2 regions of the Paenibacillus sp. ATY16 genome follow, and region 2 is predicted to be linked to the other one. Evidence: riboswitches for the same ligand, from Rfam matches in the RefSeq annotation. Region 2 holds a riboswitch; the other holds the start of a gene.
The links. Region 2 has a riboswitch for cobalamin ahead of CFI03_RS28220 (S-layer homology domain-containing protein). Riboswitches for the same ligand answer to the same signal wherever they lie in the genome.
Positions count from the first base shown of each region.

Region 1: linked by a shared signal. The riboswitch ahead of CFI03_RS22895 (ABC transporter substrate-binding protein) and the one ahead of CFI03_RS28220 (S-layer homology domain-containing protein) in region 2 are both predicted to bind cobalamin.

Region 1 covers NZ_NMOK02000037.1:557,568-561,969, reverse strand. Annotated here, with positions in the region: gene CFI03_RS22900 (heavy metal translocating P-type ATPase) at 1-1,884, shown strand, start outside; cobalamin riboswitch at 1,917-2,131, shown strand; gene CFI03_RS22895 (ABC transporter substrate-binding protein) at 2,304-3,284, shown strand; gene CFI03_RS22890 (FecCD family ABC transporter permease) at 3,286-4,323, shown strand; gene CFI03_RS22885 (heme ABC transporter ATP-binding protein) at 4,320-4,402, shown strand, end outside.
Region 2 covers NZ_NMOK02000053.1:18,549-22,950, forward strand. Annotated here, with positions in the region: gene CFI03_RS28220 (S-layer homology domain-containing protein) at 1-2,393, opposite strand, end outside; cobalamin riboswitch at 2,551-2,729, opposite strand; gene CFI03_RS28225 (metallophosphoesterase family protein) at 2,825-3,577, opposite strand; gene rpiA (ribose-5-phosphate isomerase RpiA) at 3,609-4,283, opposite strand.

The DNA of each region.
Region 1 (4,402 bases), on a different contig from region 2:
CTTCCCGAGCTTCTGACCAATCCGTGGCTTCAACTGGTTCTTGCGACCGTAATACAGTTCGTCATAGGTCTGCCGTTCTATATCGGGGCCTATCACGCTATCCGGTCGCGGGCGACCAATATGGATGTCCTGGTGGCAACCGGAACCTCGGCTGCTTATTTGTACAGCCATTTTCTCGTATTTAATGCGGATCGAACCGCTTTGTATGCCCATGAGGTTCCTCTCTATTTCGAGACATCCGCAGTCGTTATAACGGCCGTGCTGCTTGGCAAGTTCATTGAAGCCTCGGTTACTTCGCGCGCGCAGCAGGATGCCTCGGGATACAGCAAGCTGCTGAACACGGTAGTAAAAGTGGAGCGGGCCGGCGTTGAAATGGAGATCAAAACGGAATTTGTCCGGGAGAACGATTATGTGCTTGTGCCTGCCGGACAGATTATTCCCGTTGACGGCGTTATAACTAACGGAGAGTCGGAAATTAATGAATCCTTGTTGACGGGCGAGAGCGTTCCGCTTGCCAAGCGTCCCGGCGACCAGGTATGGGCGGGAACCCGGAATGAAAGCAGCAGCCTCCGAATCCGCACCACCGCTGCCGGTTATGCTACCATGTTAAGCCGTATTGTTGATCTCGTCAGGCAGGCGCAACGTTCGAAGTCGCTGATTCAACGGCAGGTCGATTCGGTATCGGCTTGGTTTGTACCGGCGATGCTGCTTCTCTCGTTAGGCACTTTTGTTATTTGGGTTACGGCTGTGGATCCGGGCAATTGGACGATGGCCTTCCGTTGCGCCGTCGCGGTAGTGTTGGCGGCTTGCCCATGCGCGCTTGGACTCGCGACTCCGATTTCCCTTGTCGTAGCCTCGGGGCGTCTCGCCAAAAGAGGGATTGTGGTGAAGGAAGCGGGTGCGCTTGAACGCCTGGCACAGCTTGATATGCTCGTGCTTGACAAAACGGGAACTTTAACCGAAGGAAAACCGAAGATTGGCAGCATACACGTTACGCAAGGAAGCAAGCAAGGGCTTTTGAGGCTTGCAGCCGCCGTTGAAGCCAATTCGACTCATCCGCTTGCCGTCGCCATTCGGGCGGAGGCCGTGCAGACCGGCCTCGTTCCTCCTGCCGCAACCGATTTCTCCTATACGACAGGCAAAGGGGTAGAAGCATTGGTGGAGCAGAGAAGAATCGGAATCGGCAATGCCGGGTTTGCCGCACTGAAAAAGTGGGGCATCGGCAGTCCAGCTATTCAAAGATTCGCGGAAGAACGCCAGAAGCTTGGGGAAACGGTGTTATACGTAGCGGATAATAACCGGGTAATCGGAGCTATCTCCTTCATCGATGCGGTAAAGGCTTTTGCCAAGCCGGCCGTGACGCAGCTTCGGAAAGCAGGAGTAACCGTGGTTCTGGCAACGGGAGATCATCCTGCGCCTGCCTTGAGCGCGGCCCAAACGGCGGGAATCGATCCTTCGAAGGTCTATGCCAATATGCTGCCTGAAGATAAATTGGAACTGGTTGACCGCCTGAAGGAGCAGGACTACAAGGTCGGAATGGCCGGCGACGGCTGGAATGACGCTCCGGCACTAGCCGCGGCGGATGTAGGCCTCGCGATGGGAGACGGTACGGATGCGGCGTTAACAGCCGGTCACATTACGCTACTCCAGCCCCGGATGACCGCTATTCCGGAGGCTTTGCTGATCAGCCGCCTAACGGTTCGCAATGTCCGGCAAAATCTGACGTTTGCTTTTATCTATAACGCGCTTATCATTCCATTCGCCGCTTGCGGAATGCTTCAGCCATGGATGGCCGGTACGGCAATGGCGTTCAGTTCGGTGTCGGTGGTGGGCAACGCCATCCGACTTGGAGCAAGATTAAGAAGAGCTGCTGGACAATTCTAGAATATGGGTGGTATAGTTACGTTGGTCGAAAACGAATAAATCATGGAACAGGTGCTGCAGGAGCCGACAGGCTGTTGCAAGCTTAATAGGGAAGTCCGGTTAAAATCCGGCACGGACCCGCCACTGTAAGAAGCGGTCTAATTTTAATTAGACCCGTGTGCCAGCTTACGTCACTGAATGCAATATTCGGGAAGACGCTGGCGCTACTGCTTCGAGTCAGGAGACCTGCCTGTTCGCATAACGCTGTACCTACGCGGAATTAGGGAAGTGTTGGAATGAGGGAACCCGTCTTTCTTTGCACGCATGCAAAAAAAGGCTTCCGGCATTTCCGGCACCTTTGCCGGGAATGCCTTTTTTTGTTTTCGATTCAAGATAAATAGAAGGGGTGCTTGGAAACAATGGTTGGGAGAAACAAAAGATTGTCGAAATTAATGCTGGCCATGCTGATGGCCGCAATTCTGGTCTTTATGGCGGCATGCGGCGCTAACAAAGCGAACACGAACGATGCGGGGAATGCGGGCGCGTCGGCATCGCCGGTTCAAAGCGAACAGCCGGCCGAAAGTCCGGCAGCCGCAGCGGAGACGGTATATCCGTTCAAGGTGACGGATGCTACTGGAACGGAATTGACGTTTGAGAAAGCTCCAGCGAAGGTCGTATCTCTCGCGCCAAGCGAGACGGAAGTTCTTTATGCGGTTGGCGCAGGCGAAGAAGTAGCCGGCGTTGACAGCTACAGCAATTATCCGGAAGAAGCGGCGTCCAAGCCTAAAGTAGGCGACATGACGACCAATATCGAAGCAGTCGCGGCTCTTAATCCCGATCTTGTAGTGGCTTCCTCTTCGATGAATACCGATGCGGTCGAGCAGCTTCGCAAGCTGAACATTACGGTTCTTGCAACGGATCCTAAAACTTACGATGAAACAATTGCCAAAATCGAGACAATCGGTAAAATAATGAATAAGAACACGGAAGCCGCGCAAGTCGCAACGCATATGCGCGATGTGAAGCAGCAGGTGACGGATGCCGTGAAGGACGCTCCGAAAAAGCTGGTTTACCTGGAATTCTCGCCAGGCTGGACGGTTGGTTCCGGCACATTCCTGGATGAACTGCTTACGATTGCCGGCGGAACGAACGTGGGCGCTTCGCAAGCAGGCTGGTATGAAGTTAGCGCGGAAGAAGTCGTGAAGCAAAACCCTGAAATTATCCTTTATCCTGATCTGGGAGAGGATCCGAATCCAATCGTTACCGGAATTAACAGCCGTCCGGGCTGGGATGCGATTGATGCGGTGAAGAACAAGCAGATGTTCGAAGTTGGCAATGACGAGACTTCGCGAGTAGGTCCGCGTCTTGCGGATGCCCTGCTGCAGGTTGCGAAAGCTCTTCACCCGGATCTTGTGAAGTAAGATGAAAAGAAAATTAGCGGTCTATGGAGGAGCAGCTTTGCTCCTTCTTGCTGTTTCTATCGTTCTAAGTTTGTCGATTGGGTCCTCCATGATTCCGTTTGCCGATGTATGGGGAATCCTCTTGCATCAGCTTCCTTGGACGGATGACGCCGGCAGTCATTGGAGTACCGGAGAGATCGCGATTGTGACGCAGGTCAGATTGTCACGCGTGCTGCTAGGCGTGCTTGTTGGCGCTTGCCTCGGGCTTGCCGGAGCGGGCTTTCAAGGCGTGCTTCGCAATCCGCTTGCCGATCCGTATACGTTAGGGGTATCATCCGGCAGCTCGGTAGGGGCGGCTTTTCTTATTTTGTTTGGTTATCAGGCCGTGCTGGGCGAATGGACGATTCCAGTTGTTGCTTTTATGACGGGAACGCTGACGCTGCTCGGCGTCTTTTTCCTGGCGCGCAGCAGGGGCGTCATGCAGATAGAGACATTGATCCTGTCCGGTGTCATCATTCAATCCTTCTTAGGCGCGTTTGTATCGTTTATGGTATCGATGTCCGACGAAGTCATTAACCAGATTCTGTTCTGGCTGATGGGGTCTCTGGCGATGAAAAACTGGGCGGACGTCTATATCGTGCTTCCGTGCTTGGTGATTGGCCTGCCGATTTTGATTGCATACGGACAAGCGCTGAATCTTTTTGTGCTTGGCGAGAGGCATGCGGCGCATCTGGGAATCCGGGTTGAACGGACAAAGCTGATCGTCCTGATCGGCTCGACGCTGCTTACCGCGGCGGCGGTGTCGGTCAGCGGAGTTATCGGCTTCGTAGGCTTGGTGGTGCCGCATCTCATCCGGTTAATGGTTGGTCCCGATTACCGGCTGCTGATTCCGCTCTCGGCGATTGGCGGAGGCATATTCGTGTTATGGTCCGATACGCTTGCAAGAATAGCCCTTGCCCCGAAAGAAATACCGCTTGGGGTCGTAACCGCTTTGCTAGGCGCGCCATTCTTCGCGTATCTGCTGTACCGGCGCAAAAAAGGACAGGAGGGCTATTCATGATCTCGGTTCAACATGTGAGCAAGAAAGTTAACGGCCGTTCTGTCCTGGAGAACCTCTCGTTTACGCTGGAGCCTGGCCG
Region 2 (4,402 bases):
GTGGCAACGCCGCCCTCGATATACGCAACGCTTTTGCCGCTCATCCCTTTAAGCGTCAAGGTAACGAACTGATTAAATTGCACGCGCGAGCTTCCGCCCATCGAAAAGGCAACTGCTACTTGATCCAGTTTTTTACCGCTTGCAACTATGGTCTTAATTTGATTTTGCAAGGCGGAATCGGAAGTATTTAACGTAGTAAGTAAATGAATGCCTGCTGAATCCCCGGATGTCACTTGCGTATCTTGCGGAATCAGGATGGAATTATTTCCTTTTACTGCATCAATCTGCGGCAGCGCGGTATTAAGTGGTAGACTAAGCTTTACACCGGATGTTTTACCGGCAGGAATAGAGATCCCTATTTGTTTGCCGCTGTCTGCCGATGTAACCGGAATGCGGTAATCAGCCGAATCATCCGGAACCGCTACTTGCGGCGTATTGCCTGCTGGGAGCGTCAGGTCACCGGGATTAGCCGGTTGTTCGGTAGATAGCGTGACATCCGTCATATCATAAAGCGATTTCTTCTGTTTCAGGAAACGGTCATAAGCAACCAAGGCATACGTACCTTGATCGGTCGCCATTCCGTTGACGCCACCCGTCTTGGTATGACGGAAACCGCCATCAGGCAAAGCATAGAGTAAGAATGCATCAATCAGGGAATGGCCGTTCTTCACAAAGCGGGGATCCGAGTTGGAATCGATCCCTAATGCGCTAAGAGCAACAATGACCTGCGCAATGCTCTCGCTCGAGGAATAACCTCCGTCATTGCTGCTTTGCGACTTGGACAACCAAGCGACTGCACGGTCGGCAGCTGATTTGACATCAGGGTTACTGTTATAATAAGGAGCCAAAGCTTGAAGCGTCATAGCAGTCAGGTCCACGTCAACAAAGCTGCCAAAGCCCCATCCGCCTGCATTTTCGGTACCTTTCTTAATCTCCTTATCAACCATGTATTGAATAAGATTGGCTCTTGTGGACTGAACTTCTACTCCTGCTACGACAGGAATAGCGTAATTGTGGCTGTCCAGTGCCAGCAAGGCAAAGGTAGGTCCGTTTATGCCTTGAGCAATAACTTTATTGAAATCTGCCAGCTTCTCGAGTTGATTGTATCCACCGACATCCGTTACATCTTTGCCAATCGAGGTCAGCGCCAGGATAACTCTGGAGTGCTCGGTATATTTATTTGGGTCTAAAACATTTTGTTTATCTTGAACAGCCGCTACGACCTTTTTGTAATAAGCGTCATAGTAACCATCCGGCACTTGGTAGTTGCCGCGTGCCAAGGTTAGGACTGACCACTCGCCGTTTAACGTTCCGAAGACGGGATTGCTTACCGTTGATAATAGATAAGCCAGATTGCGGTCAACGTATTGGCTGACTGTGCCTGCAGCACTTGCCTTGTATATAACCGTATAGGTCTGCGTTGCCTGGTTACCCGCACCGTCCGCCGCTTTGATAACAATCGTATTCAAACCAGATACAAGATCAGCCGTATATTGTCCGCTGGATGGTTGCAGCAGGTTCCCGTTCAGCTTCACTTCAGGGTCGATTGTCTGCTGAACGTTATCCGTAACCGATACCGAGAACGGAAGCTGTTGTGCCGTTACGACCTGATTGTTAACAAATCCATTAACCGTGATGGAAGGAGGAGTTGTATCCTGAGCTCCTGCCAACTCTGTCAAAGCTGAATTAACTTCCTCTTGCGTACTTTCAATATTTTGTAATGTTGCATATGCATGTTCGTAAGCTGGACCAATCTTCTCATCATTCAGCAATTCCTGTTTGACAGGTGAGCTGTTAATTTCAGCTACCGCTTCCGTTAATCCATCCTTGTTGGCAAGTCGGATTTCTCCCCATTCGCTGCCAAGGTCCGTTCCGTATCCGTATACGGTAAATTGAACACGGATGACATCGCCGTTTTGCGGCTCATAATTTGAGAAGCCAACGGGAGGGAACGCATTATTTACGGCAAACATCCAACCGGACATATTGGTGTAGTCAAACTCTCCAAGCCAATTCTCATCCACTTTGCCGCCAAGCACCGCATGATTGTCTTCCAGCATCTTTGTAAGGTAAGCTGGAAGCTCAACCGGTCTAGAATCGCTATCTTTTACTTTGGATAAATAAAAAGCGCTATCGATCGATCCCGTATGCTTGTAATTCTCTTCCCCAAGAAGACGGTCGACCAAGGCAGCGCCATTGTCCCCTTCATAAAAAGGCACTTTCACGGGTTCTTTCATATAGCCCTGGCCAAGCGTAAACTTCTCCACATCCAGCGTGACGTAACCTTCCGGCGTATCTGCCGGGTCGGCATAAGACACACGGGCTGGCGTTGCCGCAACGGATAAAGTTACCGCTATAACAAGCAGCCATACTAACCATTTATTTTTTTTCATTACAAGCTCCCTTTCTATAAATCTCTCATTCTCTTGCATAACTACCCATCCACACAGCAAAAAACCCTCCAACTCGTGAAAGTTGAAGGGTTTGGTCAAGTAAACATGTCAAAATAAGCATGCATAATGAACACCCTCCTATCGCTCGTAGAATTGCGGTGTAAAAAAGAATCAGGCAGGTATTCTGGCTCGAGCGTCAATGCCTATGCACCCTTCCCGGTTGCCCAGTGGATATGCGCATAAACTCGTCTCTTACAGCGGCGGGACCGCGTGGGATTCTCACCCAACTTCCCTTTTAACCAATCCAATACCATCGCCTTAACCGGCGGAAGGTATCATTGGCACCTGATACTTATCTCGTATTCAATTTGCTTGCTCATCATAACGAATATTCTTCGTTTTGTCATGCTAAATTTTTCAATTCCATAGGCCTATTCTCTCAGCTGATCCCCGTGAAAGACCCGCAAAATAAACTCCCGGTCGGGTACATCCAGCTTTTCGTAGGAAGCAAGGAATGCCGAATTATCATATTCCGCCTCCTGCAATTGCACCTCAAAACCCTGCTCGCTCACCGTAACGATCGCGTACCTCGCGGTAGACTTATTGTTGCAGCCAAGGGAACCTGGATTCACAAACGTTTGTCTTTTGCTGACGAAATAATGTACCGGATGATGATGTCCGAATCCAATCAATGCGTCTTCGCAACCGTTGAACAGCTTTTCCAGATTGGATAGGCTTGGCTCAACGATTGGGCTAAACGGATCTTTGCTAATCGGATCGTTAAACTTGTCAGGCGCAATATGATAATGGGTAAAAAGCATCCTTCTGCCGTACGCTTCGGTCCGGATCATGCGAGGCATTCGTTCCAGCAGCGGGACAAACGACTTGTCCATTCTTTCCGCAATCCACCTATGATGCCGTTCCGAATGGTAATGGCTTTCCGGATAAGATTCACCCTTGATAATCGCGAGCACGGCTTCATCGTGATTGCCGGACACAAAGGATACATCCTCCCTGGAGAAAAGCGCATGAAGCACTTCATTCGTATCCGGTCCGATACCGATCATGTCCCCCAAGCAATAGATGGAGTCGATCTGTTGCAAAGTGTCGATCTCATGAAGGGCCGCTTTTAACGCAGGCATATTGCCATGGATATCCGTTATTAACGCAAACCTCTTGTTCATGCTCTCCACCCTTCCTGCTCGTTAGGCCGGCTTATTCCTTCGTGATGCTCCGGATCGAACCGTCTGCGGAGCCCACGATAACAAGGCTTGCCATATGGATAAACAATCCGTTGTCCACAACGCCGGGAATCCGGTTCAGGTCATCATGAAGCGCTTCCGGATCCGCAATAGCCCCAAACTCGCAATCCGCAATATAGTTGCCGTTATCGGTCACATACAGCTCATCGCCATTCTTGCGAAGCTTCGGTTCGCAGCCCAGCTTGCGAAGCTTCTTCACCGTCAGCTCGAACGCAAACGGAACGATTTCGACCGGCAGCGGGAATTTGCCGAGCTGCTTCACGTCCTTGCTCTCGTCCACGATAATAATCAGCTGCTTGCTTGCAGCCGCTACAATCTTCTCGCGGAGCAGAGCGCCGCCTCCGCCTTTGATTAAGTGCAGGGCAGGATCTACTTCATCCGCCCCGTCAATCGTCAAATCAAGCACGTCGACATCGGCAAACGGCATCATCGGAATGCCAAGTTCTTTCGCCAGCTGCTCGGATTGAACCGAAGTCGCGACCGCTTGGATGGATAACCCTTCTTCTTTCACCCGACGGCCAATTGCTTGAATCGCCCAATAGGCGGTAGAGCCCGTTCCAAGTCCTACTTTCATCCCGTCTTTAACGAGTTCAACTGCTTTTTCTGCTGCAATGCGTTTCGATTCCATGAGATCACCTTATTTATTTAGAATTTGTGCAAAGGATTTAATATTTAGTATAACAAAGCTATGAATGTTAGGAAATATAGGGCAGGTTTATATTCTTTATTAAATAAAAGGCACATTCC